Variovorax paradoxus: one gene and its partner. The protein of the gene in region 2 interacts with the protein of the main gene of each other region in a pairwise test. Links are inferred from orthologs where the notes say so. Each region holds a gene or a part of one and is shown on either strand. Other genes may lie near its edges.

What was found.
Region 1: the proteins of uvrB (region 2) and uvrA interact in binary tests that used the Escherichia coli proteins (3 or more experiments, as listed by UniProt). The link is inferred for Variovorax paradoxus from one-to-one orthologs.

Annotation. Positions count from the first base shown.
Region 1 is NZ_CP091716.1:937,935-952,682, reverse strand. Bases 9,974-13,587 are described here. They hold uvrA (excinuclease ABC subunit UvrA), read left to right. Parts: upstream 9,974-10,288; coding sequence 10,289-13,387; downstream 13,388-13,587. Other genes in these bases: L3V85_RS04645 (GntR family transcriptional regulator), read right to left, coding at 13,412-13,587; L3V85_RS04655 (chloride channel protein), read left to right, coding at 9,974-10,239. Outside these bases: L3V85_RS04710 (ABC transporter ATP-binding protein), read right to left, coding at 1-479; L3V85_RS04705 (ABC transporter ATP-binding protein), read right to left, coding at 469-1,317; nikC (nickel transporter permease), read right to left, coding at 1,310-2,206; L3V85_RS04695 (ABC transporter permease), read right to left, coding at 2,203-3,225; L3V85_RS04690 (ABC transporter substrate-binding protein), read right to left, coding at 3,236-4,810; L3V85_RS04685 (hypothetical protein), read right to left, coding at 4,866-5,336; L3V85_RS04680 (helix-turn-helix domain-containing protein), read right to left, coding at 5,339-6,073; L3V85_RS04675 (FMN-binding negative transcriptional regulator), read right to left, coding at 6,165-6,788; L3V85_RS04670 (YebC/PmpR family DNA-binding transcriptional regulator), read left to right, coding at 6,958-7,671; L3V85_RS04665 (GFA family protein), read left to right, coding at 7,694-8,113; ssb (single-stranded DNA-binding protein), read right to left, coding at 8,189-8,752; more of L3V85_RS04655, read left to right, coding at 8,860-9,973; more of L3V85_RS04645, read right to left, coding at 13,588-14,167; L3V85_RS04640 (glycerol-3-phosphate dehydrogenase/oxidase), read right to left, coding at 14,164-14,748. UniProt on the Escherichia coli protein: The UvrABC repair system catalyzes the recognition and processing of DNA lesions. UvrA is an ATPase and a DNA-binding protein. A damage recognition complex composed of 2 UvrA and 2 UvrB subunits scans DNA for abnormalities.
Region 2 is NZ_CP091716.1:4,588,932-4,603,043, forward strand. Bases 623-3,600 are described here. They hold uvrB (excinuclease ABC subunit UvrB), read right to left. Parts: upstream 3,177-3,600; coding sequence 1,068-3,176; downstream 623-1,067. Other genes in these bases: iscR (Fe-S cluster assembly transcriptional regulator IscR), read right to left, coding at 623-825; L3V85_RS21325 (amino acid aminotransferase), read left to right, coding at 3,282-3,600. Outside these bases: L3V85_RS21310 (IscS subfamily cysteine desulfurase), read right to left, coding at 1-188; more of iscR, read right to left, coding at 289-622; more of L3V85_RS21325, read left to right, coding at 3,601-4,478; L3V85_RS21330 (polyhydroxyalkanoate depolymerase), read left to right, coding at 4,637-6,079; L3V85_RS21335 (RnfABCDGE type electron transport complex subunit B), read left to right, coding at 6,099-6,734; L3V85_RS21340 (LysE family translocator), read left to right, coding at 6,731-7,369; L3V85_RS21345 (EamA family transporter), read right to left, coding at 7,482-8,390; L3V85_RS21350 (Lrp/AsnC family transcriptional regulator), read left to right, coding at 8,509-9,006; L3V85_RS21355 (VOC family protein), read right to left, coding at 8,996-9,487; biotin synthase BioB, read right to left, coding at 9,484-10,518; L3V85_RS21365 (acetyl-CoA carboxylase biotin carboxylase subunit), read right to left, coding at 10,518-12,566; L3V85_RS21370 (hypothetical protein), read right to left, coding at 12,630-13,253; L3V85_RS21375 (acyl-CoA carboxylase subunit beta), read right to left, coding at 13,223-14,112. UniProt on the Escherichia coli protein: The UvrABC repair system catalyzes the recognition and processing of DNA lesions. A damage recognition complex composed of 2 UvrA and 2 UvrB subunits scans DNA for abnormalities.

The DNA of each region.
Region 1 (14,748 bases), 3.7 Mb from region 2 along the record:
TGGCGCTGTCCCCCGCTGAGCTGGTGCGGAAACCTGAAGCGGAAGCTCTTGCCCAGCCCGACGCGGTCGAGCGCCGACACCACGCGCTGCTCGATGCGGTCGAAGCCGTGAAAGCGCATGGCCTCGCTCAGGCAGCGGTCGATGGTGTGGCGCGGGTGCAGGGAGCCGAACGGGTCCTGGAAGATCATCTGCACCTTCAGCCGATAGGCGCGCCCGGGCGCCACGCCGGCCGCGCGACGGTGGCCCAGCACGTCGACATCGCCCTGCCAGTCGCCGTCGAGCCCCGCCAGCACGCGCAGGATGGTCGACTTGCCGCTGCCCGAGCCGCCGACGATGCCGAAGGACTCGCCCCTGAGCACCTCGAACGAAGCCTGCTTCACCGCGTGATGGCGCTGCGCGCCGTGGCCGTAGAACACGTCCAGGCCCTGGCAGCGGATGACCGTCTCGCCGGCGGCATCGACCCGGGTGTCACTTTGCATGGCGGTCCACCGTTTCCTGGATGAGCTGCCTGTCGATGGTGGGCAGCGGCTGGCCGGGGTTCTGGCCGGTGGGCATGCAGTTGAGCAGGCCGCGCGTGTAGGGATGCTGCGAGCGGAACAGGTCCTTCGCGGCGCACGACTCCACCACCTGGCCGCGGTACATGACCAGCACGCGGTCGCAGAAGTGCGCCACCATCTTCAGGTCGTGGCTGATCATGAGCAGGCCCATGCCGCGCTTGCGGATCTCGCGATCCATCATCTCCAGCACCTGGCCGCGCACCATCACGTCGAGCGCGGAGGTGGGCTCGTCGGCGATGAGCAGGCCGGGCTCGGCGATCATCATCGCGGCGATCATCACGCGCTGGCCGATGCCGCCGGACAGCTGGTGCGGATAGGCGTCGTGCACGCGCTCGGGGTTGTCCACGCCCACGGTCCGCAGCATCTCCAGCACCCGGTCGCGCGCCTGTGCGGGCTTGAACACGCCGTGCAGCAGGCCCGCCTCGGCGATCTGCCTGCCGACGCGCAGCACCGGGTTGAGCGAGAACTTCGGGTCCTGCAGCACCATGCCGATGCGGCGCCCGCGAATCGCGCGCCAGCCCGAAGGCGTCTGCCGCAGCAGGTCGGCGCCGTCGTAGGCCATGCGGCTTGCCGTGGCGCGGCCGGGCGAACGCACCAGGCCCAGGATGGCGCGCGCGGTCATCGACTTGCCCGAGCCCGACTCGCCCACGATGCCGATGCGCTCGGCGCCCATCCGCAGCGACAGCGACTTCACCACGTCGACCGGCCCGCTGGCGGTCGGGTAGGTCACCGTGAGATCTTCGATGAGGAGCTCAGCCATTCTTCGGGTCCAGTACGTCGCGCAAGCCGTCGCCCACGAGGTTGAAGGCCAGGCTGCCCAGCAGGATGGCCACGCCGGGCACGGCCGCCACCCACCACTGGTCGAAGATGTACTGCCGGCCGGTGGAGATCATGGCGCCCCACTCGGACATCGGCGGCTGCGCGCCCAGGCCCAGGAAGCCCAGGCCGGCGGCCGTGAGGATGATGCCCGCCATGTCCAGCGTGACGCGCACCACGGTGGAGGGCAGGCAGATCGGCAGCAGGTGGCCGAACAGGATGCGCGCGGGGCGCAGCCCCTGCACCCTGGCCGCCTGGATGAAGTCGCTGCCGCGCACGGTGCGCGTCTCGGTGCGGGCGATGCGCGCATAGGCCGGCCATGCGGTGATGGCGATGGCGATCACCGCGTTCACGATGCCCGGCCCCAGCACCGCCACGAGCGCCAGCGCCAGCACCAGCCGCGGGAAGGCCATGAAGATGTCGGTGACGCGCATCAGCAGCGTGTCGATCCAGCCGCCGAAGTAGCCCGCGCACATGCCCAGCAGCAGCCCCAGCGGCGCCGACAGCAGCGCCACCAGCGACACGATCAGCAGCGTGGGCCGCGTGCCGTAGATGACGCGGCTGAGCAGGTCGCGCCCGAGCTGGTCGGTGCCCAGCCAGTGCGCGGCGCCCGGCGGCAGCAGCCGCTGCTGCACGTTCTGCGCGTTGGGATCGAAGGGCGCCAGCCACGGCGCGAACAGCGCCGCCAGCACCATCGCGGCCAGGATGACCAGGCCGAACACCATGGCCGGGCTGCGCACCGTGCGCAGCCCCATGCGATACCAGCGCCCGCAGCGCGCCTGGAAGGCCGACGCGGGCGCCTCGCTGAGCCACCAATCCTGTCGAAGCATCATGACCTGGCCCTCGGGTCCATCAGATAGCCGAGCACGTCGGACGCGGTGTTGAGCACCACGAAGCACAGGCCCACCAGCAAGGTGCCACCGAGCACGGCGGCCACGTCGGCGCTGAAGAGCGCGTTGGTCACGTACAGCCCGATGCCGGGCCAGGAGAACACCGTCTCGGTCAGCACCGCGCCTTCGAGCAGCACCGCATACGACAGCGCGATCACCGTGACCAGCGGCGCGGCCACGTTGGGCAGCACGTGGCGCACCAGCACCTGCAGCTCCGACGCGCCCTTGACGCGCGCCGTGAGCACGTATTCCTTGCCCAGCTCCTCGAGGAAGAAGGCCCGCGTCATGCGCGAGATGTAGGCCAGCGAGAAATAGCCCAGCAGCGCGGCCGGCAGCACCAGGTGCGACAGGCCGTTGCGGAAGGCTTCGCCGTTGCCGGCGCGCAGCGTGTCGACCAGCACCAGGTTGCTCCAGCTGTCGACCGTGTACTGGTAGATGTCGTCCAGCCGCCCCGGCCCGCCGACCCAGCCCAGCCTGGCGTAGAAGATCAGCAGGCCGACCAGCCCGAGCCAGAACACCGGCACCGAGTAGCCCAGCAGCCCGACCAGCCGCAGCAGCTGGTCGATCCACCGGTTGTGCTGGTGCGCCGCCAGCATGCCCAGCGGCACGCCGAACACCACGCCCAGCAAGATGCCCAGCGTGGCCAACTCCAGCGTGGCCGGGAAATATTGGCGCAGGTCTTCCAGAACCGCGCGGCCCGTCGTGGTCGAGCGACCCAGATCGCCCTTTGCCGCGTCGGCCACGTAGCGCACGAACTGCGTGGCGATCGGCTGGTCCAGGCCCATGCGCTGGCGGGCTTCCTGGTAGGCCTCGGGCGAGGCGCGGTCGCCGACCACCTGCAGCACGGGATCGATGGGCGCCGCCTTGCCGATCAGGAAGGTGACCAGCAGCAGCACCAGCAACATCAGGGCAAAGGACAGGCCGGACCGCAGCAGCGCGGCCGGAGCGACGAGCTTGCGCATGGCCGTGCCGCTACTTGGTGACCGCGTCGTACTTGATCAGGTCGGCCACCGTGCCCTGCACGTAGCCCTTGACGTTGCTGCGCAAGGCGACCCGGTTCTGTTCCTGGAAGGTGATGATGAACGGCGACCTGGCCTGCACTTCGCGCTGCAGGTCCTGGTAGGCCGCGGCGCGCTTGACGGGGTCGACCTCCTTCAGCGCCGCCATGGTCCTGGCCGACAGCTCCGGAACGAGCCAGGAGTTGCGCCACGTCGTGGTGCTCTGGTAGGCGCTGTCGCTGTTGTCCACGTTGTACGCGAACGACTTGGCGTTCGAATGCGGATCGAAGAAGTCGGGGCCCCAGTACAGCAGGATGGCCTCGTGTTTGCGGGCGCGGTAGCGCGTGAGCACCTGGGCGCCGGTGCCGGGCAGCAGGTTCAGCTTGATGCCCGCCTTGGCCATGGTGGCCTGCATCGACTGCGCCATGTCCATGAAGCGCTGCGCGTTGATCAGGTCCATGTCGATTTCCAGGCCCTTGATGCCCGCCTTGGCGAGGATGGCCTTGGCGCGCTCCGGGTCGGCCTTGTAGGGGTTGGTGGTCAGCGCGCCCGCGAAGCCCACCGGCAGGAAGGCCTGGTGCGTGCGCATCTGGCCCTTGAGCAGCTGCGTGGAGATGCCGTCGTAGTCCACCAGGTAGCGCATGGCTTCCCAGATGGCCGGGTTGCGCAGCTTCTCGTTCTTGAGGTTGAGCGCGATGAAGTGCACGGCGGCCGCGGGGAATTCCTCGATGCGCACGTCGGTGCGGGTCTTCAGCGCGTCGAGCTGGTCGGAGGCGAGGTCGCGGGCGATGTCGGCGTCTCCGGACTCGATCAGCAGGCGCTGCGTGGCGGACTCGGCCACGCTCTTGATCAGCACGTTGCCGGTCTTGGGCGGGTTGGCGGCCTTCTTGTTCGCCTCGAGCAACAGCACTTCCTTGGGCTTGTAGAGCTTCAGCTTGTAGGGGCCGCTGCCGGCGGAATTGCGGTTCAGCCACTGGTTGCCCAGGTCGCCCGCCTTCTCGTTGGCCAGCACCAGCTTCTCGTCGACGATGGCGCCCGGCCGCGCGGCCAGCACGCTCAGCACGTAGGCGGGGCCGAAGTCGCCGCTCCAGCCCAGCACCAGCGTGTCGGGCGCGGCGCCCTTGCGCGCCATCTGGTCGATGTTGTCGGCGGTCCAGCCCAGCTGGCTCAGGATGAAGGCCGGCGCCTTGTTCAGCTTCAGCACGCGCTTGAAGGAGAACACAACGTCGTCCGGACGCACCGGATTGCCGCTCTCGAACGCGGCGCCCTTGCGCAGCGTGAACTCGATGCTCTTGCCGTCGGCGGCCGGCTTCCAGGCCGAGGCCAGGCCGGGCTTGAGCAGCGTCGGATCTTTCGCGTCGTACTGCACCAGCCGTTCGTAGATGTTGGTCACCACCTCGCCGCTGGAGAACTCGAAGGCCTCGGCCGGATCGAGGCTCACGATGTCGTCGATGTTCTTGACCACCACCAGCGTGTCCTTGGGCGTGGCGGCCCACGCGGACAACGAGAGGAAGATGCCTGCGACTGCCGCGCAAATTCGAGGATTCAAGATTCGCTCCTGGAGAGGATGAGAAGGGGCAAGGAAGGAAAAAAGGACCGTGGAATCAGGCTGCGCGCCGCGCGAGCCATTGCTCGTAGAGGGCAAAGCCCTCGGCGGCCAGCGCGCGCGCCTCGATGCAGGCGTCGAGTACCGGGCCGGTGTAGGCGCCGGCTGCGTCCAGCAGGTTCAGGGTGCCCAGCATGCGGGAGCCGTCGAGCACCGGGATGTTGATGACCGCGCCGAGGCCGTTGCGCACGATGGCCGGCAGGTCGGAGAAGTGCGGGCCGAAGTCCTCGGGCCGGCTGGCCACGAAGCATTCGCCGCGCTCCATGAGGGCGGTCCACTCGGTGTGGTCGCGCGGCTTCTTGCCGTGCACAGGATAGGCCTCGGGCTGGGTGGTGAAGATGCGCTCGACGCTGGCTTCATCGGGCAGCACCCGGCTCACGGTGAGCAGCTTGTGGCCGATGCGCCGCTGGAGCAGGTCGCTCACGGCGGCGAAGGCGGCTTCGTGTTCGGGAACGGAATGGGCGTTCATGCTCACGCGTCTTTCTTCCTGGAGGGTCGGGTTCTTGCCTTGGCCTTGGCGGGCGGCCCGGACACCCTGGCCGGGGAGCCGTGGCTCTGGAGGTCGTCCGAGGCATGGGGGTCGTCGCCGTCGGTCTTGAACAGCGGCGCGGTACCGACCCACAGCGCCTTGGCGGGCTGGGCGAAGGGGTTCTCCCAGCAGTGCGGCGTGGTGGACGGCAGGTGCACGGAGTCGCCCTCGTCCAGCTGCACCTTGCGGCCGCCGAGCGTGTAGCGCAGGCTGCCGCTGAGGATGTAGACCAGCTCTTCCCCGGGATGGGTGATGGGCGTGGACTTGTGCTTGGCGGGAATCGTCACCACCAGGCCGTTGACGACGCTGCCCGGAAACTGCCCGCTGATGCGGTCGAAGGTCATGCCGCCCGACTGAAGCTGGAACGGCGAGCGCGCGCTCTGCGGAAAGTGATGGCCAGCGGCGTTGCGCGCCTGGAAGAAGTAGTCCAGCTCCAGGCCCAGCACCTGGCCGATGCGCATCAGCGCGGTGAGCGAGGGCGAGGCCAGATTGCGCTCCAGCAGCGAGATGTAGCCGATGCTGAGCTCGCTGCGCTCGGCCACTTCCGCCAGGCTCAGGTGCAGCAGCCGGCGGCGCGCCCGCAGGGCCTCGCCGATGTCGGCGAGAACCCCGGTTTCGCGGCCGTCCGGTGCGGCGCTTGCCGTCGGCGGCTCTTTGGGAGGCTGCGATTTTTTCATTTTTATGAAAAAGTGTAGCAGTCTCAGTAAAATTATTTTACTTTTTTAGCACCTCTTTTTAGCGATTCGTGCGGCGCGGCACGACCGGCCTTCAGGGCCGGATCAACGCCGCCAGCGCACGCGCCGAGGGCGATGCCTCGCGCCCCAGGTGCTCGATCAGGCTGCGCCGGTCGGCTTCCGTGCGCTGCTGCGACAGGAAGCGCTTGCCGGCCAGCGTGCGTATCTCGATCTCGAAGCCGCCGAGCCGCTGCGCGGCGCCGTCGACGAACTCGGGCGCAGCGTCGCCCAGGGACCATGCAGGGTCGCGCCCTTCTTCCTGCGATGCGGTGAGCGCGGCCAGGTGCGACACCACCCAGGCCGGATCGTCGATGAAGCGCAGCGTGCCCTGCGCCTGCACGGCCACGTAGTTCCAGCTCGGTGCCACCCGGCCGCTGCGCTGCCCGTTCACGTACCAGCGCGGCGAGATGTAGGCGTTCGGCCCCTGGAAGACGACGGTCGCGCCGCCGCCGTCCGGCATGCTGCCCCACAGCGAATGGCTCCTGGCGACATGGCCCCGCAGCGTGCCGAAGGGGCCGATGTCGCATACCTCGAGCGGCAGCAGGTTCGCCTGCGCCGTGCCGTCCGAGACGGTGAACAAGGTGGCCAGCGGATAGGCGCGCATGAGCCGCAGGAGTTCCGCGCGCTCCTCGATCGCGAAGAGAGGCTGTGTGTGCATGCGAAAAGTATCTCCGCCCGCCCTTGCGGCCGCTGTCGCGCCCAGGTCATCGGCGCCTCGGTTCCCACCCGTGCACGCTCCGGCTACAGTAGCTGCCCCAACCGGTCATCCAGCCCTTCTGCGGAGAGCCAGACACGGCCGCGAACACACACTCGAGAAGGAATCAGCCATGGGCGCCCAATGGAAAGCGAAACACAAGGACCTGGCAGCCAATGCCAAGGGCCGGTTGTTCGGCAAACTCGCCAAGGAAATCATGATGGCCGCGCGCAACGGCGCCGACCCGGCCGGCAACTCGCGCCTTCGCCTCGTGGTGGAGCAGGCCCGCAAGGTCTCGATGCCCAAGGACACGCTCGACCGCGCCATCAAGAAAGGCGCCGGCCTCACGGGCGAGGCGGTGCATTTCGAGCATGTGATCTATGAAGGCTTCGCGCCGCACCGCGTGCCGGTGATGGTCGAATGCCTGACCGACAACGTGAACCGCACCGCGCCCGAAATGCGCGTGCTGTTCCGCAAGGGCCAACTGGGCACCTCGGGCTCGGTGTCGTGGGACTTCGACCACGTCGGCATGATCGAGGCCGAACCCGCCAAGCCCGACGCCGACCCCGAAGTGGCCGCCATCGAAGCCGGCGCGCAAGATTTCGAACCGGCCGGCGAAGGCAATTCGTCGATCTTCCTGACCGACCCCACCGACCTGGACCTGGTGAGCCGCGCGCTGCCGGCCCAGGGCTTCACCGTGCTGTCGGCCAAGCTGGGCTACAAGCCCAAGAACCCGGTCGACCCGGCGAGCCTGAGCGCGGAAGACCTGGAAGAGGTCGAGACTTTCCTGGCCGCCATCGACGCGAACGACGACGTGCAGAACGTGTTCGTGGGGCTGGCGGGCTGAGGCCGCTTTTTTCCTGCTCCGGATGCTTGCCGGAAGATGCCTCTGTGGCGCCGTCCACTATGCGGTGGCCGATGAGTTCGGCTACGCGCTGAACTGCCACTGCAGCGACTGCCGGCGCGCCACCGGCTCTGCCTTCAAGCCCTTCGCGGGCATCGAGCGCGGCAAGTTCGCCATCACGCAAGGCGAAGACGCGTTGATGATCTACGGCGATAAAGATGCGGGCGACATGCACTGCGTCAGGTGCGGCTCGCTGCTCTGCTCGGTGGTGCGCGACGGGCGGTTCGTGCACGTCACGCTGGGCACGTTGGTCGACGCGCCCTCCATCCGGCCGACCGCGCACATCTTCGTAGGCTCGAAGGCGCCCTGGTTCACCATCACGGACGACCTGCCGCAGTACGAAGGCCATGTCGTGGACACCAGGCCGCGCGGCGACCCGACCTGACCGGCGGGCAAAGAAAAAGGCCCCTGCCCGGAGAGAGCAGAGGCCTTGCGACAACGAAACCGCGTCGGGGACGAATCAGAAGGGAATATCGTCGTCCATGTCGTCGAAGCCCGACGACGACTTGGCCGGTGCCTGGCGCGGAGCCGGTGCCGGAGCACGCGGTGCCGCCGCGGGTGCGCGGGGTGCGTATCCGCCGCCGCCGCCGCCGCCACCGCCATTGCCGCCCTGCGAGTAGCCGCCGCCACCGCCGCCTTGCGAGTAACCGCCGTCGTCCTCGGGACCGCCCGACGGGCCGCCCTGGCCCTGACGGCTGCCGAGCATCTGCATCTGGTCGGCGCGGATTTCGGTGGTGTACTTTTCGATGCCGTCCTTGTCGGTCCACTTGCGCGTGCGCAGGCTGCCTTCGACGTACACCTGCGAGCCCTTGCGCAGGTACTGGCCGGCGATTTCGGCCAGGCGGCCGTTGAAGACGATGCGGTGCCACTCGGTGGCTTCGCGCATTTCGCCGCTTTGCTTGTCTTTCCAGCGATCGGTGGTGGCCACTGTGACGTTCGCGACCTGATCGCCGCTCGGGAAGGTCCGCATTTCGGGGTCGCGCCCCAGGTTGCCGACGACGATGACTTTATTGACCGATGCCATATGCACTGCCCCTGATAAGTAGATGAAGGAGAAGGTTGAGAGGAACCCTCCATTGTGCCCGAAGGCGACCGGCCGGATTCCGTATCGGTGCCAGAATGGCCGTTCCGATGAACCGCGAACCCGACTTCCTCGAGCACCTGCGCGCCGAACTTTCCAGCGGCCGCGTCTGGCTCGACCGGGCGATCGTGCTGGGCTACGCCATCGCGGCCGGGCTTTTCGTGGTGGGCTTCACGCTCGCCAGCGACTGGGTCTTCGGCCAGTTCCACCGCTTCTACCGCGCCTGGCCCTGGGCCGTGCTGCTGACGACGCCGCTGCTCACGGCGGGCATCGTGTGGTTCACGCTGCGTTTCTTCCCCGGCGCGGGCGGCTCGGGCATTCCGCAGATCAAGGCGGCGCTGCACCCCGCCCTGCCGGAAGAGCGCCGCTTCTTCTTCGCGTCGCTGCGGCTCACGGTCGCCAAGATCGGCCTGGGCGCGGCGGGCTTCGCGGCCGGGTTGTCGATCGGGCGGGAGGGGCCTTCGGTACAGGTCGCGGCCGGGGTGATGCAGCATGCGCGGCGCTGGCTCTCGCCCAACACCACCATCGACGGCCGCGCGCTCTTGGTGGCCGGGGGCGCGGCCGGTATCGCGGCGGCCTTCAACGCGCCGCTGGCGGGCGTGGTGTTCGCCATCGAGGAGCTGTCGGGCCGGCTCGAGGCCCGCTCCAGCGGGCTGATCATCACGGCCATCGTGCTGGCCGGCCTGGTGGCGGTCTCGGCTTTCGGCAACACCAGCTACTTCGGCGTGATCCGCGTGCCCCGGCTGGGCTGGGACGCGCTCGGCCCCGGGCTGCTGGTCACGCTGCTCAGCGGCGCGGCCGGCGGGCTGTTCGCGCGACTGCTGACCGCCTCGCTCACCGGCGCGCCGGGGCGCTTCAACCGCTGGCGGGCGCGTTTCCCGGTGCGCTTCGCGGCAGCGGGCGGGCTGGCGGTGGCCGTCATCGGGCTGGTCACGGGCGGCGTCACCTTCGGCGCGGGCTCCGAGGCGGTCAAGCAGATGCTGCAGGGCCACGACGAGTTGACGCCGCTCTATACGGTGCTCAAGTTCGTCGCCACCTGGCTCACGGCCTGGTGCGGTGTGCCGGGCGGCATCTTCGCGCCGGCGCTGTCCATCGGCGCGGGCATCGGAGACGCGGTGTCGCAACTGGGCAGCAGCGAACTCGGCCCGGCGCTCATCGCCCTGGGCATGGCCGCCTTCCTGGCGGCGGTGACGCAGGCGCCGCTCACCGCCTTCATCATCGTGATGGAAATGGTCGACGGCCATTCGATGGTTCTGAGCCTGATGGCCGCGGCCATGCTGGCCAGCCTGGTCTCCCGCATGATCAGCCGCCCGCTGTACGACACCCTGGCCGAATACATGGTCGGGCGGGCCATCGGAGCCGCCGAACCGGTGCACCCGCCGCCGGAAGCCCCCGCGCCCAGGCCGCCGGAACCCGCCCGCTCGCCATGAATTCTCCGGCGGTCTATCATGTCCGGTTGCCCTCGGACGATCGCCCCCTTTGAATTCCAAAGCCACTGAACTAGCCGCGGCAGAAGCCGCTGAAGCAGCAGAACGCGCCCGCGACGCGGAACGCGAACGCGACGCCTACCTCGGCGCGGTGCTGGCGCAGCAGCGCATCAGCATCCGCGGCGCGCGCACCCACAACCTGAAGAACGTCGACCTCGACATTCCGCGCAACAAGCTGGTGGTCATCACCGGCCTGTCGGGCTCGGGCAAGTCGAGCCTGGCCTTCGACACGCTGTATGCCGAAGGGCAGCGGCGCTACGTCGAGAGCCTCTCGGCCTATGCGCGGCAATTCCTGCAGCTCATGGACAAGCCCGATGTCGACGTGATCGAGGGCCTGTCGCCCGCCATCAGCATCGAGCAGAAGGCCACCAGCCACAACCCGCGCTCCACCGTGGGCACGGTGACCGAGATCCACGACTACCTGCGCCTGCTGTACGCGCGCGCCGGCACGCCCTACTGCCCCGACCATCACCTGCCGCTGCAGGCGCAGACGGTGTCGCAGATGGTGGACGCCGTGCTCGCCATCCCCGACGAGCCGCGCCTGATGATCCTGGCGCCCGTGGCCCGCGAGAAGAAGGGCGAGTTCGTCGAGCTGTTCGCCGAGATGCAGGCCGCAGGCTACGTGCGCTTTCGCGTCGATGGGCAGACCTACGAATACAACGACCTGCCCAAGCTCAAGAAGACCGAGAAGCACGACATCGACATCGTCATCGACCGCCTGCGCGCGCGCCCCGACATGCAGCAGCGCCTGGCCGAGAGCTTCGAGGCGGCGCTGCGGATGGCCGAGGGCCGCGCCATCGCGCTCGAGCTGGGCGCCGAGGGCGCGCCCGACAAGGAACACCTGTTCAACGCCAAGTTCGCCTGCCCGATCTGCCACTACTCGCTGTCGGAGCTGGAGCCGCGCCTGTTCTCGTTCAACTCGCCGGTGGGCGCCTGCCCCAGCTGCGACGGCCTGGGCCACCGCGAGGTGTTCGACCCGGCGCGCGTGGTGGCCTTCCCGTCGCTGTCGCTGGCCAGCGGCGCCATCAAGGGCTGGGACCGCCGCAACGGCTACTACTTCAGCATGATCGAGAGCGTCGCCAAGCACTACAAGTTCGACGTCGACGCGCCCTTCGAGTCGCTGCCCGCATCGGTGCAGCAGGTGCTGCTGCACGGCTCGGCGGCCGAAGAGATCAAGTTCAACTACACCATGGAGTCGGGCAACTTCGCGGGCAAGAAGCTCACGAAGAAGCATCCCTTCGAAGGGATCATCCCGAACATGGCGCGGCGCTACCGCGAGACCGATTCGGTGATGGTGCGCGAAGACCTCGCGCGCTTTCGCAACCTGCAGCCCTGCCCCGACTGCGGCGGCTCGCGGCTGCGGCGCGAAGCGCGCAACGTGTTCCTGGTCGATGAATCGGCACGTCCCGCCGACGGCGGCGAGCCGCCGCGCATGGCGATCTTCGAGCTCAGCCACCTCACCTTGCGCGACTCCCTGGCCTGGTTCCAGACGCTCAAGCTGCGCGGCGCCAAGGCCGACATCGCCGACAAGGTGGTGCGCGAAATCGGCCTGCGCCTGAAATTCCTGAACGACGTGGGCCTGAACTACCTGAGCCTGGACCGCAGCGCCGAGACGCTCTCGGGCGGCGAGGCGCAGCGCATCCGCCTCGCGTCGCAGATCGGCTCGGGCCTCACCGGCGTGATGTACGTGCTCGACGAGCCCAGCATCGGCCTGCACCAGCGCGACAACGACCGCCTCATCGGCACGCTGAAGCATCTGCGCGACATCGGCAACAGCGTGATCGTGGTCGAGCACGACGAGGACATGATCCACGCCGCCGACCACGTGATCGACATGGGCCCCGGCGCCGGCGTGCACGGCGGCCGCGTGATGGCGCAGGGCACCTATGCCGAGGTGTCGGCCAACCCCGACTCGCTCACCGGCCAGTACCTGTCGGGCACGCGCAAGATCGAGGTGCCCAGGCACCGCACCGCATGGCTGCCGGTGGTGAGCAAGCCCGCCTTCAACGAAGGCAAGAAGCCCTCGCGCTTTCCGCAGAGCCCCGCCGCCGAGCGCCGCGCCGCGCGCGAGGCCGCCCACCTGGCCACGCAGACCGACCTGCAGGAGATCCGCGTGGTCGGCGCCACCGGCAACAACCTGAAGAACGTGAGCGTGGCCTTCCCGGTCGGCCTCCTGACCTGCGTGACGGGCGTCTCCGGCTCGGGCAAGTCGACGCTGGTGAACGACACGCTCTACACCGCCGTGGCGCGCACGCTGTACCGCGCGCATGAAGAACCGGCCGCGCACGAATCGGTGGAAGGCATCGAGTATTTCGACAAGGTCATCAACGTCGACCAGAGCCCCATCGGCCGCACGCCGCGCAGCAACCCGGCCACCTACACGGGCCTGTTCACGCCCATCCGCGAGCTGATGGCCGAGACCAACACCGCGCGCGAGCGCGGCTACGGCCCGGGCCGCTTCAGCTTCAACGTGGCCGGCGGGCGCTGCGAGGCCTGCCAGGGCGACGGCGTGGTGAAGGTCGAGATGCACTTCCTGCCCGACGTGTACGTGCCCTGCGAGGTCTGCCACGGCCAGCGCTACAACCGCGAGACGCTCGAGGTGCTCTACAAGGGCAAGAACATCGCGCAGATCCTGGAGATGACGGTCGAGACCGCGCACGAGTTCCTCAAGGCCGTGCCGACCATCGAGCGCAAGCTGCGCACCCTGCTGGACGTGGGCCTGAGCTACATCAAGCTCGGCCAGTCGGCCACCACGCTGTCGGGCGGCGAGGCGCAGCGCGTGAAGCTCGCGCTGGAACTCAGCAAGCGCGACACCGGCCGCACGCTGTACATCCTCGACGAGCCGACCACCGGCCTGCACTTCGCCGACATCGAGCTGCTGCTGAAGGTGCTGCACCAGCTGCGCGACGCGGGCAACACCATCGTCGTGATCGAGCACAACCTCGACGTCATCAAGACGGCCGACTGGCTGATCGACATGGGCCCCGAAGGCGGCGCCGGCGGCGGCACGGTGGTGGGCGAAGGCACGCCGGAAGACATCGCGGCGAACGAGGCGAGCCACACGGGGCGGTATCTGAAGCGGCTGCTGTAGCCGCCTCCGGGCCCGGAAAGACGCTCAGGTCGTCGTCTGCACGTGCAGGCGGCTGGTCTTGCAGCGGTGCAGCGCGCGGTAGTGCTCCAGCGGCCTGCCGTTGGCGCCGTAGGCGATCGACTCGATGCGCAGCAGCGGCTCCGGCGTGGGCAGGTTCAGCAACTGGCAGGTGTCGGCGTCGGGCAGCACCGCGTCGATCCAGCGTTCGGCGCGCACCAGGCGCAGGCCGTACTGGCGGCGCAGCACGTCGTACAGCGAGCGGTCGTCCAGGCGCGTGCGGTGCAGGCCCGGCGCCAGGTCGGCGGGCACCACGGTTTCCACCAGGAGGCGCAGTTCGCCGTCCACGCTGCGCAGGCGCTTGAGCGCCACCACCTGCGTGTCGTCGGTCAGCCCGAGCGAGGCGGCCTCCTGCTCGGTGGGCGCGCGCAGCTCCTGCGTGAGGATCTGCGTGCGCACCGAGCGGCCCTTGCGCTCCATCTCGTCGGAAAAGCCGAGCACGGTGGAGACGAAATCTTCATCCCGCTCGCGCGCCGACACGAAGGCCCCGCGGCCCTTGATCTTGTAGATGAGGTTGTTGCGCACCAGGTCGGCCAGCGCCTCGCGCACCACGATGCGCGAGATGCCGAACTGCTCGCCCAACTCGGCTTCGGACGGCAGCTTGGCGCCGATGGGCAGCACGCCCTGCAGGATCTGCAGGCGCAGCGCGTCGCGGAACTGGGCCCACAGGGGCGATTCGGAGCCACGGTCGAGCACGGTCGAGATTTCGGTCGGAGAGTTCACGTCGAGGGTTGGCCCAGGGCCTGAGGAGTCGTCAATGATGCATCGAAAGATGCGGGCGCTTCGGTGGCCACGGGCGAAAGCCGCACACCGTGGCGCTCGCGCAGCGCCCGCGCGCAGGCCTGCAGTTCCCTGCGTTCCTGGGCCGCGTCCCAGCCCAACGCCTCGGCGGCGATGCCCGCCATTTCGGCCAGCGCGGCGTCGGTGACGAGGCCGCGAATCGCCAGCAGCGTGCGGCGGATCACCAGGTCGTCGAGGTGCGCCACGCCGGTCTCGAGGCAGAGATACGAGATTTCGGCCACGGAGTAATCGGGCGCATGCCGCAGCGGCACGTCGCCGGAAGCACCGAGCCGCTGTGCCAACGGCAGCGCCTTGGAGCCGTAGCGGCGCAGCAATGCACGCGCACGCACCCGGTCCATGCCCGACGCCGTCACCATGCGGTCGACAAAGCGTTCCGTGGCCTGCGCATCGGCCGGCAGTTCCGCGCCGCCGCCGATGGCCATCAGCTCGGTCGACGCGGTGCGCGGGCGGCCCAGCTGCTTCAGCACTTCGTTGGTTGCCTCTTCGGCCAGCGCGCGGAAGGT
Region 2 (14,112 bases):
AGCTCGGCCACCTGGCCGCGCGCCTTCTCGACCGCCTCTTCAGCCTCCCAGCCCCATGCATGGCTGCGCGACGCCGGGTTGCCGAAGTGTTCGCGCAACCAGGGAATCATGGCGTCGACCACACGCGGGTCGACCGGCGTGGTGGCGCCGTAATCGAGATAGATCGGGAAATGAGGAGTTACGTCCATGGCTGGCTCGTGCTGGCGTGGGGGTTGTTTTTTGATCTGGGCTGCTGCTCGTGCCGGCGCCCGAAGGCGCCGCCGGGAATCAGAAGTCTCGAAGGAGGTCTCAGGACTTCGCGAAGGCGTTGCCGAGGGCGAACACCGAATTCGGCGCGTTCACGCGAATCGGCTTGACCACCGGTTGGGCCGAGATCGCGCGCTTGACGACCGGCTTGTTCTCGATCTGCACGCCCTTGGCGATCTGGTCGTCAACCAGCTTCTGCAAGGTGACGGAATCGAGGAACTCGACCATGCGCTGATTCAGCGAAGCCCAGAGCTCGTGCGTCATGCAGCGGCCGGCTTCGCCCAGACAATTTTCCTTGCCCCCGCACTGGGTGGCGTCGATGGGTTCATCGACGGAAACAATGATGTCGGCAACGGTGATGTCCGCAGCCTTGCGGCCAAGGCTGTAGCCGCCACCGGGGCCACGGGTCGATTCGACTAGTTCGTGACGGCGCAGCTTGCCGAACAGCTGTTCGAGGTAGGACAGCGAAATCTGTTGCCGTTGGCTGATCGCAGCCAGCGTGACCGGACCGGTGTTCTGACGCAACGCCAGATCGATCATTGCCGTGACCGCAAAACGGCCTTTGGTAGTGAGACGCATCGCAAGCTCCTTCAAGTGCTTACCGTTGAAATGACACCGTGGTCCTGGACCGCGGTGACCTCGTCTCCGCCCTGCCCGACCCCTGACGCTGGTGAACCAGCCGGTAGGAGTCGGTCCTTCATCGCGAAGTTCTTTTCTTGTTGTTGAGTATTTCGCTCAAGTATAACAGAAGCCCCCGGACTCTGCTGGGGTAAACCCCAGCGCCGCCCGCTTGAAGAACGCGAACGTTTGAACTAACGCGACTAGAGCGCGATGTTGTCGCCGCCGGCAGCCCCGAAAGCCTGCTCGCGCAGCAGCGCCAGTTGGTCGCGCACACGGGCCGCCTTCTCGAATTCGAGGTTCCGGGCGTGCTCCAGCATCTGCTTTTCGAGCCGCTTGATTTCCCGGGCAATGTCTTTCTCGCTCATGTCCTCGACCTTGGCGCGCTCCAGGTCGAGCTTGGCCATTTCCTTGCCCGTCTTCTCGCTGTAGACGCCGTCGATCAGGTCGCGCACCTGCTTGACGATGCTGCGCGGCGTGATGCCGTTGGCCTCGTTGTGGGCGATCTGGCGGGCGCGGCGACGCTCGGTTTCGTCGATGGCCTTCTTCATCGAGTCGGTCATGCGGTCGGCATAAAGAATGGCCTTGCCATTCAGGTTCCGCGCGGCCCGGCCGATGGTCTGGATCAGCGAGCGCTCGGCGCGCAGGAAGCCTTCCTTGTCGGCATCGAGGATCGCCACGAGCGACACCTCGGGAATATCCAGCCCCTCGCGCAGCAGGTTGATGCCCACCAGCACGTCGAAGGTGCCCAGGCGCAGGTCGCGCAATATCTCCACCCGTTCGACGGTGTCGACGTCGCTGTGCAGGTAGCGCACCTTCACGCCGTTGTCGCCCAGGTAATCGGTCAGTTGCTCGGACATGCGCTTGGTCAGCGTCGTGATCAGCACGCGCTCGTTCTTCTCGACGCGTACGCGGATCTCGCCCAGTACGTCGTCCACCTGGTGGGTGGCGGGCCGCACCTCGACCTCGGGATCGATCAGGCCCGTGGGCCGCACCAGTTGTTCGACCACGTTGCCGGCATGGTCCTTCTCGTACTGCGCCGGCGTGGCCGACACGAAGATGCACTGGCGCACCCGCGCCTCGAACTCTTCCATCTTGAGCGGCCGGTTGTCCAGCGCGCTTGGCAGGCGAAAGCCGTATTCGACCAGCGTGGTCTTGCGCGCCCGGTCGCCGTTGTACATGGCGCTGAGCTGGCCGACCATCTGATGGCTCTCGTCGAGGAACATCAGCGCGTCCTTGGGCAGGTAGTCGGTGAGCGTGGCCGGCGGATCGCCCGGCGCGGCGCCCGACAGATGGCGCGTGTAGTTCTCGATGCCCTTGCAGTGGCCGATTTCGGCCAGCATCTCCAGGTCGAAACGGGTGCGCTGCTCAAGCCGCTGTGCCTCGACCAGCTTGCCCGCGCCCACCAGCTCCTTGAGCCGTCCGGCCAGTTCGATCTTGATGGTTTCGACCGCCGCCATGACCTTGTCGCGCGGCGTTACATAGTGGCTCGACGGATACACCGTGAAGCGCGGCACCTTCTGCCGGATGCGCCCTGTGAGCGGGTCGAACAATTGCAGCGACTCGATCTCGTCGTCGAACAATTCGAAACGGATCGCCAGCTCGCTGTGTTCCGCCGGAAACACGTCGATGGTGTCGCCCCGCACGCGGAAGGTGCCGCGGGCAAAGTCCTGCTCGTTGCGCAGGTACTGCATGCGGATCAGCCGCGAGATCAGGTCGCGCTGCCCGACCTTGTCGCCGACGCGGGCTATCAGCCGCATCTCCATGTAGTCCTCGGGCGTGCCGATGCCGTAGATCGCGCTCACCGTGGCCACGATGACCGTGTCGCGCCGCTCCAGCACGCTCTTGGTGGCCGACAGCCGCATCTGCTCGATGTGCTCGTTGATCGACGAGTCCTTCTCGATGAACAGGTCGCGCTGCGGCACGTAGGCCTCGGGCTGGTAGTAGTCGTAGTAGCTGACGAAGTACTCGACGGCGTTCTTCGGAAAGAACTCGCGGAACTCGCTGTACAGCTGCGCCGCAAGCGTCTTGTTGGGCGCGAACACGATGGCCGGGCGACCCAGCCGCGCGATCACGTTGGCCATGGTGTAGGTCTTGCCCGAGCCGGTCACGCCCAGCAGGGTCTGGAACACCTCGCCGTCGATCACGCCCTCCACCAGCCCTTCGATGGCCTTGGGCTGGTCGCCCGCCGGCGGATAGGGCTGGAAGAGCTCGAACGGGGAGTCGGGGTACCTGATGAATTCACCCTGTTTCGCGGGGCCGATCGGGTCCAGTTTCTTCAGGTCTGCTATGGCTTCGTTGTTGTCTGGCATGGCTGTTCCCGACAGGTGGCGCTCGCGCCGGTAAAATTCAAGGCAACCGGAAAGCATAAAGCCTAGTCCGGTTGCAGCGAAGCTTTCATCCCAAAGGACCTTTCCATGTCTATGTTCACCGCGGTCGAAATGGCACCGCGCGACCCGATCCTCGGCCTCAACGAGCAATTTGCAGCCGATACCAACCCCAACAAGGTCAACCTCGGCGTCGGCGTCTATTACGACGACAACGGCAAGCTGCCCCTGCTGCAGTGCGTGCAGGCCGCAGAACAGAACATGATGAAAGCGCCCACCGCGCGCGGCTACCTGCCCATCGACGGCATCGTGGCTTACGACAACGCCGTCAAGGCGCTGGTCTTCGGTGCCGACAGCGAACCAGTCACCTCGGGCCGCGTGGCCACCATCCAGGCCATCGGCGGCACCGGCGGCCTGAAGGTCGGCGCCGACTTCCTCAAGAAGCTCAGCCCCTCCGCCAAGGTCCTGATCAGCGACCCGAGCTGGGAAAACCACCGCGCGCTGTTCACCAACGCCGGCTTCGAAGTCGAAAGCTATCCTTACTACGACGCGGCCAAGCGCGGCGTCAACTTCGACGGCATGCTGTCCGCCCTGAACGCGGCGCCGGCCGGCACCATCGTCGTGCTGCACGCCTGCTGCCACAACCCTACCGGCTATGACATCACCGCCGCCCAATGGGACCAGGTGGTCGCCGCCGTCAAGGCCAAGGGCCTGGTGCCCTTCCTCGACATGGCCTACCAAGGCTTCGGCTACGGCCTGAAGGAAGACGGCGCCGCCGTCGCCAAGTTCGTCGAAGCCGACCTGACCTTCTTCGTCTCGACCTCCTTCTCCAAGAGCTTCAGCTTGTACGGCGAGCGCGTCGGCGCCTTGTCGGTGCTGTGCGCCAGCAAGGAAGAAGCCGGCCGCGTGCTGTCGCAGCTCAAGATCGCCATCCGCACCAACTACAGCAACCCGCCCACGCACGGCGGCGCCGTGGTGGCGGCAGTGCTCGGCAACCCCGAGCTGCGCGCCCTCTGGGAAAAGGAACTGGGCGAAATGCGCGTGCGCATCAAGGCCATGCGCCAGAAGCTGGTCGACGGCCTGAAAGCCGCCGGCGTGAAGGAAGACATGAGCTTCATCACCACCCAGATCGGCATGTTCAGCTACTCGGGCCTGACCAAGGACCAGATGGTGCGCCTGCGCAATGAGTTCGGCGTGTACGGCACCGACACCGGCCGCATGTGCGTGGCCGCGCTCAACAGCAAGAACATCGACCACGTCTGCGCGTCGATCGCCAAAGTCATCTAGGTGACAGCAAAGTGTGAGGGAATCCGTCCCAGCGACGATTCCTTCACGCTCATAGGCAAAAGGACCCTCGCAGCGGGGTCGGTGTAGGGGTTAGGCCCCCTGCAACGCAGCGAATGCGCTGATATATTGCACCGCAACATTCCACTCCAAGATCAGCGATGCTCTATCAACTCTACGAAGCCCAGCGTTCCTTGATGGAGCCGTTCTCGGACTTCGCCCAGGCAGCCTCCAAGCTCTACGGCCAGGGCGCCGTGTGGGGCCAGCTGCCGATGGCCCAGCGCATGGCCGCAGGCTACGACCTGCTCTACCGCCTCGGCAAGGACTACGAGAAGCCCGAATTCAACATCAAGTCGGTGAAGGTCGACGGCGCCGACGTCGTCATCCAGGAAGCCATCGCGCTCGACAAGCCCTTCTGCGAGCTGCGCCGCTTCAAGCGCTTCACCGACGAGCCGGATATCCTCAAGACGCTCAAGAGCCAGCCCGTGGTGCTGGTCGTCGCGCCCCTGTCGGGCCACTACGCCACCCTGCTGCGCGACACCGTGCGCACCATGCTGCAGGACCACAAGGTCTACATCACCGACTGGAAGAACGCGCGCCTGGTGCCGCTGTCGGACGGCGAGTTCCACCTCGACGACTACATCAACTACGTGCAGGAGTTCATCCGCCTGCTGCAGGCCGAGTACGGCAACTGCCACGTGGTGAGCGTGTGCCAGCCCACCGTGCCCGTGCTCGCGGCCGTGTCGCTCATGGCCAGCCGCGGCGAGCCGCTGCCGCTCACCATGACGATGATGGGCGGCCCCATCGACGCGCGCAAATCGCCCACGGCGGTCAACAACCTCGCGATGAACAAGAGCTTCGAGTGGTTCGAGAACAACGTGATCTACCGCGTGCCGCAAGGCTTCCCCGGTGAAGGTCGCCGCGTGTACCCGGGCTTCCTGCAGCACACCGGCTTCGTGGCCATGAACCCCGACCGCCACGCAAGCAGCCACTACGACTACTTCAAGGACCTCATCAAGGGCGACGACGCCAGCGCCGAGGCCCACCGCAAGTTCTACGACGAGTACAACGCCGTGCTCGACATGGACGCCGATTACTACCTCGAGACCATCCGCACCGTATTCCAGGAGTTCGACCTGGTCAACGGCACCTGGGACGTCAAGGATCCCGACGGCAAGGTGGAGCGCGTGCGCCCGCAGGACATCCACGGCACCGCCCTGCTCACCGTCGAGGGCGAGCTCGACGACATCTCCGGCTCGGGCCAGACCGAAGCCGCGCACAGCCTGTGCACCGGCATCGACGACGCCAAGCGCGAGCACTACGAAGTCAAGGGCGCCGGCCACTACGGCATCTTCAGCGGCCGCCGCTGGCGCGAACTGGTCTACCCGAAGATGCAGAAATTCATCGAGGCCAACGACCAGCCGCAACGCCGCGCAAGCGCCCGCGACGCACTGGCCGCCGAAGACACGGTGAAGCCGGCTCGCAAGGCGCCGGCTCCCGCGGCCGTCGCCGCCAAGAAGGCCGCGGCTAAAACGGCCACGACCGTCGCCGTGAAGAAGCCGGCCGCGCGCAAGAAGCCCGGCACCAGCGCCGCGCCGCGCTGAAGCGCGCGCCATTCCCAAAGTGATCGGGCTCGCCGCACGCATCAACGACGCACTGCCTCAAACGCAGTGCACACGTTGCGGCTACCCGGATTGCGCGAGCTACGCCCAGGCCGTGGCCGACGGCGAGGCCGGCATCAACCAGTGCCCGCCCGGCGGTGCCGAAGGCATCGAGCGGCTCGCGCGGCTCACGGGCCGGGCGCCGCTGCCGCTCGACCCTGAATGCGGCATCGAAGGCCCGCGCGCCATGGCCGTCATCGACGAGGCCTGGTGCATCGGCTGCACGCTGTGCCTCGACGCCTGCCCCACCGACGCCATCGTCGGCATCAACAAGCGCATGCACACGGTGATCGAAGCCCATTGCACGGGCTGCGAGCTGTGCATTCCGGTCTGCCCGGTCGACTGCATCTCGCTCGAGGTCGAAACGCCCGGCAGCACCGGCTGGCAAGCCTGGTCCGCAGAGCAGGCCGCGAGCGCGCGACGCCGCTACGACCTGCACGGAAAACACCGCAACACCGACGCCCGCCTCGCGGAGAAGCCGCCCGAGGCCGACGCTCCGCAGGACGCCAGCGCGCGCAAGCGCGCCATCGTCGAAGCGGCTCTGGCGCGGGCCCGCGCCGCTTCGCAACAACGCGCGCAGGCCGCCAACAAGCCATGACCCTCGACACCCTGCTCATCTATGTGGTCGCATCGCTCGCGCTGGCCCTGATTCCGGGACCGACGATGCTGCTGGCGTTGTCCAACGGCATCGAGGGCGGCATGCGCCGCGCGAGCTGGGGCATCGCGGGCGCGTCGCTCGGCAGCATCACGCTGATCGCGGTCGTCGCGCTCGGGCTGGGTTCGCTGCTGGCGGCTTCGGAATGGCTCTTCAACGCGATACGCGTCGCCGGCGTGGCTTACCTCGTGTGGCTGGGCGTCAAGCTATGGCGCAGCGAGGCAACCGACCTCGGTGCCGCGTTGGCCAAGTCACCGCTCGAAGTTCGCCCGCACGGCCGCATCGCGCTGCTGCGCAGCCTGGCCGTGGCGCTGTCGAACCCCAAGACTGTCTTGTTCTTCGCGGCCTTCCTGCCGCAGTTCGTCGACATCGCGAAGCCGCAGGGCCCGCAGTACCTGCTGCTGGGCAGCGTGTTCGTCGCGCTCGACACCTGCGTCATGCTGGCCTATGCCGGCGCCGGCACGCAGGCCGTGCGCTTTCTTTCTCAGCGCGGCGTGAAGGCGATGAACCGCGGCTGCGCGGCCGGCATGTGGCTGCTGGCGGCCACCCTGGCTATCTGGCGCCGCCCCGGCGCATAACAAAGACTCGCCCCCAGGCTTCGCGCACTTCGTGTCGCTTCTCCTTCCCCCTACCGGGGGCAACACCTGCGGCCCGGCAAAGCCGGTTCCGCGGTGTTTCGGGAAGTGAATCTCAGGCTCTTCGCCTTAAAAGCAGCAACAGCACGCCCGCCAGCACCACGCCCACGGCGTACCACTCGAAGCGCGTGACCGTCTCGTTGGCGATCCACACGCCCAGCAGCATCGCGATCACCGGATTCACGAAGGTGTAGCTCGATGCCAGCGCGGCCGGCGCCCTGGCCAGCAGCACCATGTAGGCATTGAAGGCGATCAGCGAGCCGAACACCACGAGGTAGACCCACGCGGCCGCGGCCTCGGCCCGCAGGGGCCAGCTCATCGTTTCGCCTGAGACGGCGGCCAGCCCCATCAGCACCACGCCACCGCACAGCATCTCGCTCGCGAAACCCATTGCACCGGGCGCCAGCGGCAGGCTGCGCTGGCTCAGCACGCTGCCAAGCGACCAGCAGACGCAGGCAATGCAGATGGCCAGCAGGCCTTCAGGCGACGACCGGAAGCCGTTGCCCTGCGTGAGCATCAGCACCCCGACGAGCCCCAGCGCGATGCCCGCGGCCTCCAGCCGCGAGGGCTTCACGCCCCAGATCAGGTTGAGCAGCGCGATCAGCAGCGGAATGACGGCGATGAAGGCCACCACCAGCCCCGAGCCGATCGACACCTCGGCATGGGCCGTGCCGCCCATGCCGCCGCCCAGCATCAGCGCGCCGACGACGAAGGCATTGCGCCATTGCACCGGCGATGGCCACGGCGCGCCGCGCCAGCGCATCCACACCGCGAGCAGCACGCCCGCGCACAGGAAGCGCGAGCCCATCTGCAGGAACGGCGGAAAGCTGACGAGCGCGTATTTGATCGCGAGGTAGGTCGAGCCCCAGACCAACCAGGTGGCGGCGAGGCACAGCCACAGCAGCGGCGGCAATCCGGAACGCGCGGCGGATGCGGCGCCGGCGGGAGAAGCAAGGGTCGACATGTTCGAGGGAAGTCTCTTGTTGGTATGGGGCGGCAGCCATGGTATGAAAGCCGACCTCCGGCATCCATGCGACTTTCATGGTTCTGCCCTCCCCCAACCGTCGATTTAAAGGAGTTGCATGGACTTCGCCTTGAACCCCTCATTGGACGCGCACGACACCCGCATCCTGGCCGAACTGCAGAACGATGCGCGGCTGACCATGGCCGAACTCGGCCGCCGCGTGCACTTGAGCCAGCCCGCCGTGACCGAGCGCGTGAAGAAGCTGGAGGCCGCGGGCGTCATCAGCGGCTACCGCGCCACGGTGAACCTGGGCAAGCTGGGCTACGGCATCCGCGCCATCATCCGCGTGGGCCGCGCCGACTACGCGCGCGTGGTCGAACTGGTGCAGCAGACGCCCGAATGCGTCAATGCCTACAACGTGACCGGCGAAGACAGCTGGATCCTGGAGATCGCGGTGATCGACGTGAGCCACCTCGATGCCGTGGTCACCAAATTCTGCATCCTCACGGAAACGGCCACCTCAATCATCCTGAACCCGGCGCGCGAGCACCAGGCGATGCTGCCGCCTCAGCGCTCGGACGTGAAGCCGCCCATCAAGAAGGTGCTCAACGCGTAGCCGCGAGCGCGCCGAATGCCGCGACGACTTCGGGCGGCGCCTGCACCATCTCGATCAGCACGCCCTCGCCCGCGATCGGGAACTCGTCGTTCGCCTTCGGGTGCAGGAAGCAGATGTCGAAACCGGCCGCGCCCTTGCGGATGCCGCCCGGCGCAAAGCGCACGCCCTGCGCCGTCAGCCACTCGACGGCCTTGGGCAGGTCGTCGATCCACAGGCCCACGTGGTTCAGCGGCGTCGTGTGAACGGCCGGCTTCTTCTCGGGGTCCAGCGGCTGCATCAGGTCAACCTCGACCTTGAACGGGCCCACGCCCATCGCGCAGATGTCCTCGTCAACGTTCTCGCGCTCGCTCTTGAATGTGCCCGTGACCTCGAGCCCCAGCATGTCGACCCACAGCTTCTGCAGCCGCAGCTTGTCGGGCCCGCCGATGGCGATCTGCTGGATGCCCAGCACCTTGAAAGGGCGTGCGGTGGCGGCGGTCATGCGGCGCAACCTTCGGGTTGCTCCTCGACCTGCCGGGCATTGAGCCCCAGCTTGCGCAGAAGCACCGTGTCGGCCTCCACGTCGGGGTTGCCGGTGACGAGCAGCTTGTCGCCGTAGAAGATCGAATTCGCGCCGGCCATGAAGCACAGCGCCTGCACCGCGTCGCCCAACTGCTGGCGCCCGGCCGAAAGCCGCACGCGCGCGGTCGGCATGGTGATGCGCGCGACCGCGATCATGCGCACGAAGTCGAAGGGATCGACCGGGTCCGAATCGGCCAGCGGCGTGCCGGGCACGCGCACCAGGCTGTTGATGGGCACCGATTCCGGATACGGATTCAGGTTGGCCAGCTGCGCGATCAGCCCCGCGCGGTGCACCGGCTGCTCGCCCATGCCCACGATGCCGCCGCAGCACACGCTGATGCCCGCGCTGCGCACGTTGGCCAAGGTGTCGAGCCGCTCCTGGTAGGTGCGGGTGTCGACCACGTCGGTGTAGTACTCGGGCGCGGTGTCGAGATTGTGGTTGTAGTAGTCCAGGCCAGCGGCCTTGAGCTGGTGCGCATGGTGCGGCTCCAGCATGCCCAGCGTGGCGCAGGTCTGCATGCCCAGGCCCTTCACGGCCTCGACCAGCACCGCCACCTTCTCCACGTCGCGGTCCTTCGGCGCGCGCCATGCCGCACCCATGCAGAAGCGCGTGGCGCCGGCGTCCTTGGCGGCCTGCGCGGCGCGCACCACCTCCTCGACCTCCATGAGCTTCTGCGCCTTCACGCCGGTATCGAACTCGGCCGATTGCGGGCAGTAGCCGCAGTTCTCGGGGCAGCCGCCGGTCTTGACCGACAGCAGCGTGGCCAGCTCGATGTCGCCAGCAGGGAAATGCTGGCGGTGCACGGTCTGCGCCTCGAACAGCAGGTCCATCAACGGCTTGTCGAGCAGCGCCTGGATCGCCTCGACGGACCAGCGGTCCGTGGCCTTGGGAACGGCCGCCTTGGCGGGCCGGTGCAGCGTGATCGCCTGTTGCAGGTCGTTGGCACCCATCAGTTGAACTCCATGATGATCTGGTCCACCGCGAGGGACTCGCCCTTGTTCGCGGAAATCTTGCCCACCACGCCGTCCTGCGTGGCGAACAGCACGTTCTCCATCTTCATCGCCTCGATCACGGCGAGCTTCTCTCCGGCCTGCACCTGCTGACCCGGCTGCACCGACACCTCGACCAGCAGGCCCGGCATCGGCGACATCAGGAACTTGCTGAGGTCCGGCGGCGCCTTGTAAGGCATCAGCTCAAGCAGGCGCGCGCCCAACGGCGACAGCACCATCGCCTCGAGCTGCGTGCCGTCGTGCGACACGCGCAGCGCCAGCGGGTTCTTGCCCGCGCCGCGCTCCACCTGCGCGGTAAAGGGCTTGTCGTTGACGATGCCCTGCACGCGGATCGCGCCCAGCGCCAGGCTGCTGTCGATCTTGTAGCTCTTGCCGCCCACGGCCACCGCGCTCGCGCCGGTCTTGCCCTGGAAGTCGGTGACGGAAACGGGGTGGTGCACATGCTTGCCCTCGGGGCCCAGCTCCACCACCACGAACTGCTCGCCCACCTTCACGCCGTGGCCTTCGAGCTGCCCGCTGATGCCCGATGCGCGCGCGCGATAGCGGCGGTGCACATAGGCGGCCAGCGCGATCAGGAAGGACGGATCGGCGTGCGGCACGTCTTCCGCGTGGAAGCCCTTGCCGTAGTGCTCGGCGATGAAGCCGGTGTTGAAATCGCCCGCCACGAACTTCGGGTGCGCCAGCAGCGCCGCCTGGAACGGAATGTTGCTGCTGATGCCGCGGATCACGAAGCCGTTGAGCGCCTCGCGCATGCGTGCGATCGCATGCTGGCGGTCCTTGCCGTGCACGATGAGCTTGGCGATCATCGAGTCGTAATACATCGGGATCTCGCCGCCGTCGTACACGCCGGTGTCCACCCGCACGCCGTTCAGGTGCGCGGTGTCGCTCGCGAACATGGTCTCGGTCGGAGGCTGGAACTTCACCAGCCGGCCGGTGGAAGGCAGGAAGTTGCGGAACGGATCTTCGGCGTTGATGCGGCACTCGATGGCCCAGCCATCGCGCTTCACCTCGGCCTGCGTCAGCGGCAGCTTCTCGCCGGCCGCCACGCGGATCATCAGCTCGACCAGGTCGAGGCCGGTGATGCACTCCGTCACCGGATGCTCCACCTGCAGGCGCGTGTTCATCTCCAGGAAGTAGAAGCTCTGGTCCTTGCCGACCACGAACTCCACCGTGCCGGCGCTCTGGTACTTCACGGCCTTGGCCAGTTGCACCGCCTGCTCGCCCATCGCCTTGCGCGTCGCGTCGGAGATGAAGGGCGACGGAGCTTCCTCGATCACCTTCTGGTGGCGCCGCTGGATCGAGCACTCGCGCTCGTTCAGATAGATCACGTTGCCGTGCGAATCGCCCAGCACCTGGATCTCGATGTGGCGCGGCTCCTCGACGAACTTCTCGATGAACACTCGGTCGTCGCCGAAGCTGTTGCGTGCTTCGTTGCGGCACGAGGTAAAGCCCTCGAAGGCCTCCTTGTCGTTGAAGGCCACGCGCAGGCCCTTGCCCCCGCCGCCGGCTGAGGCCTTGATCATCACCGGGTAGCCGATGTCGTTGGCAATCTCCACGGCGCGCTCGGCCGTCTCGATGGCGTCGTTCCAGCCCGGAATGGTGTTGACCTTGGCCTCGTTCGCGAGCTTCTTCGAGGCGATCTTGTCGCCCATCGCCGCGATCGAATAGTGCTTCGGCCCGATGAAGGCAATGCCCTCTTCCTCGACCTTGCGCGCGAAGGCTTCGTTCTCCGACAGGAAACCGTAGCCCGGGTGCACGGCCTCGGCGCCGGTCTTCTTGCAGGCTTCGATGATGCGATCGGCCTGCAGATAGCTTTCGCGGCTGGGCGCGGCGCCGATGTGCACGGCCTCGTCGGCCAGCTCGACGTGACGGGCTTCCTTGTCGGCGTCGGAATAGACGGCCACCGTCAGGATGCCCATCTTCTTCGCAGTCTGGATCACGCGGCAGGCGATTTCACCGCGATTGGCGATCAGGATTTTCTTGAACATTTGCCTTACTCATTTCTCATCAAGATGATGTTCCGTACTTGTCAGATTTGCCGGCCAAACGGCCTACATCTCCGTCAGACATTTTTCAAGCCATGCACCCGTCACTCGCGTGATTGCCATCGGCTCACGGTACGAGTCGACGGGATAGGCGTAGAAGAACTCGATAAGCCGCGTATTGCTCGCATCGGAAGTCTCTGTGCCCATGTACTTCAGCGTGGACTGAGCTTCGGACAAGGGGCGCCCTTTGAAGCGCATGACCGCAGGGATGAAAGAGGTTTGCCACGTTTCGCCGCACCGCCCGACAGTAGCCTCGGACGCCTGCGGAAACAAACGCGCCGCACATGCGGACGCAACGACTTTCAACTCATCGGAGGCTCCTGACGCGGGCAACGACTTTCCCCAGCCAGCAAGCAGACGTTCATACTCACCTTTGAGCGGGGCCAGCAGTTGTGCAAGAGCCTCCGCACGCGCCGTATCGGGCGAGTCCGACGAGCGATTCGCCTCTGCTTTTGCGGGGACGTGTAGTGCCTTGAAGAGCAGTCCGCATTGGACGCCACGCGCGTCGAATGCCGGCAACTTTGAATCGGCGGCACTGCACCCCGATGCGATTCCCAGCATGGCCAGTGCGGAAACCAGGAGCTGGACAGAGCGTTGAATCACAACGGAATGTTCCCGTGCTTGCGCCACGGGTTCTCGAGCTTCTTCTCGCGCAGCATCACCAGCGAGCGGCAGATGCGCTTGCGCGTCTCGTGCGGCAGGATCACGTCGTCGATGTAGCCGCGCGCGCTGGCCACGTAGGGGTTGGCGAAGCGCGCCTTGTATTCGGCCTCGCGGGCGGCAAGCTTCTCGGGGTCGTTCTTGTCCTCGCGGAAGATGATTTCCACGGCGCCCTTGGCGCCCATCACCGCGATCTCGGCGCGCGGCCAGGCCAGGTTGACGTCGCCGCGCAGGTGCTTGGAGGCCATCACGTCGTAGGCGCCGCCGTAGGCCTTGCGCGTGATGACGGTGATCTTCGGCACCGTGCACTCAGCATACGCGTAGAGCAGCTTGGCGCCGTGCTTGATGATGCCGCCGTACTCCTGCCCGGTGCCGGGCATGAAGCCGGGCACGTCGACGAAGGTCACGACCGGAATGTTGAAGGCGTCGCAAAAGCGCACGAAGCGCGCGGCCTTGATGCTGCTCTTGATGTCCAGGCAACCCGCCAGCACCAGCGGCTGGTTGGCCACGATGCCGATGGTCTGGCCTTCCATGCGGGCGAAGCCGATCACGATGTTCTTCGCGTAGTCGGGCTGCAGCTCGAAGAAGTCGCCGTCGTCCACCACCTTCAGGATCAGCTCCTTGATGTCGTAGGGCTTGTTCGGGTTGTCCGGCACCAGCGTGTCGAGCGAATAGTCGGGCCGGTCGGCCGGATCGCCCTGGCCGTTGTTGCCCAGGCGCACCGGCGGCTTCTCGCGGTTGTTCAGCGGCAGGTAGTTGTACAGGCGGCGCAGCATCATCAGCGCCTCGACGTCGTTCTCGAACGCCATGTCGGCCACGCCGCTGCGCG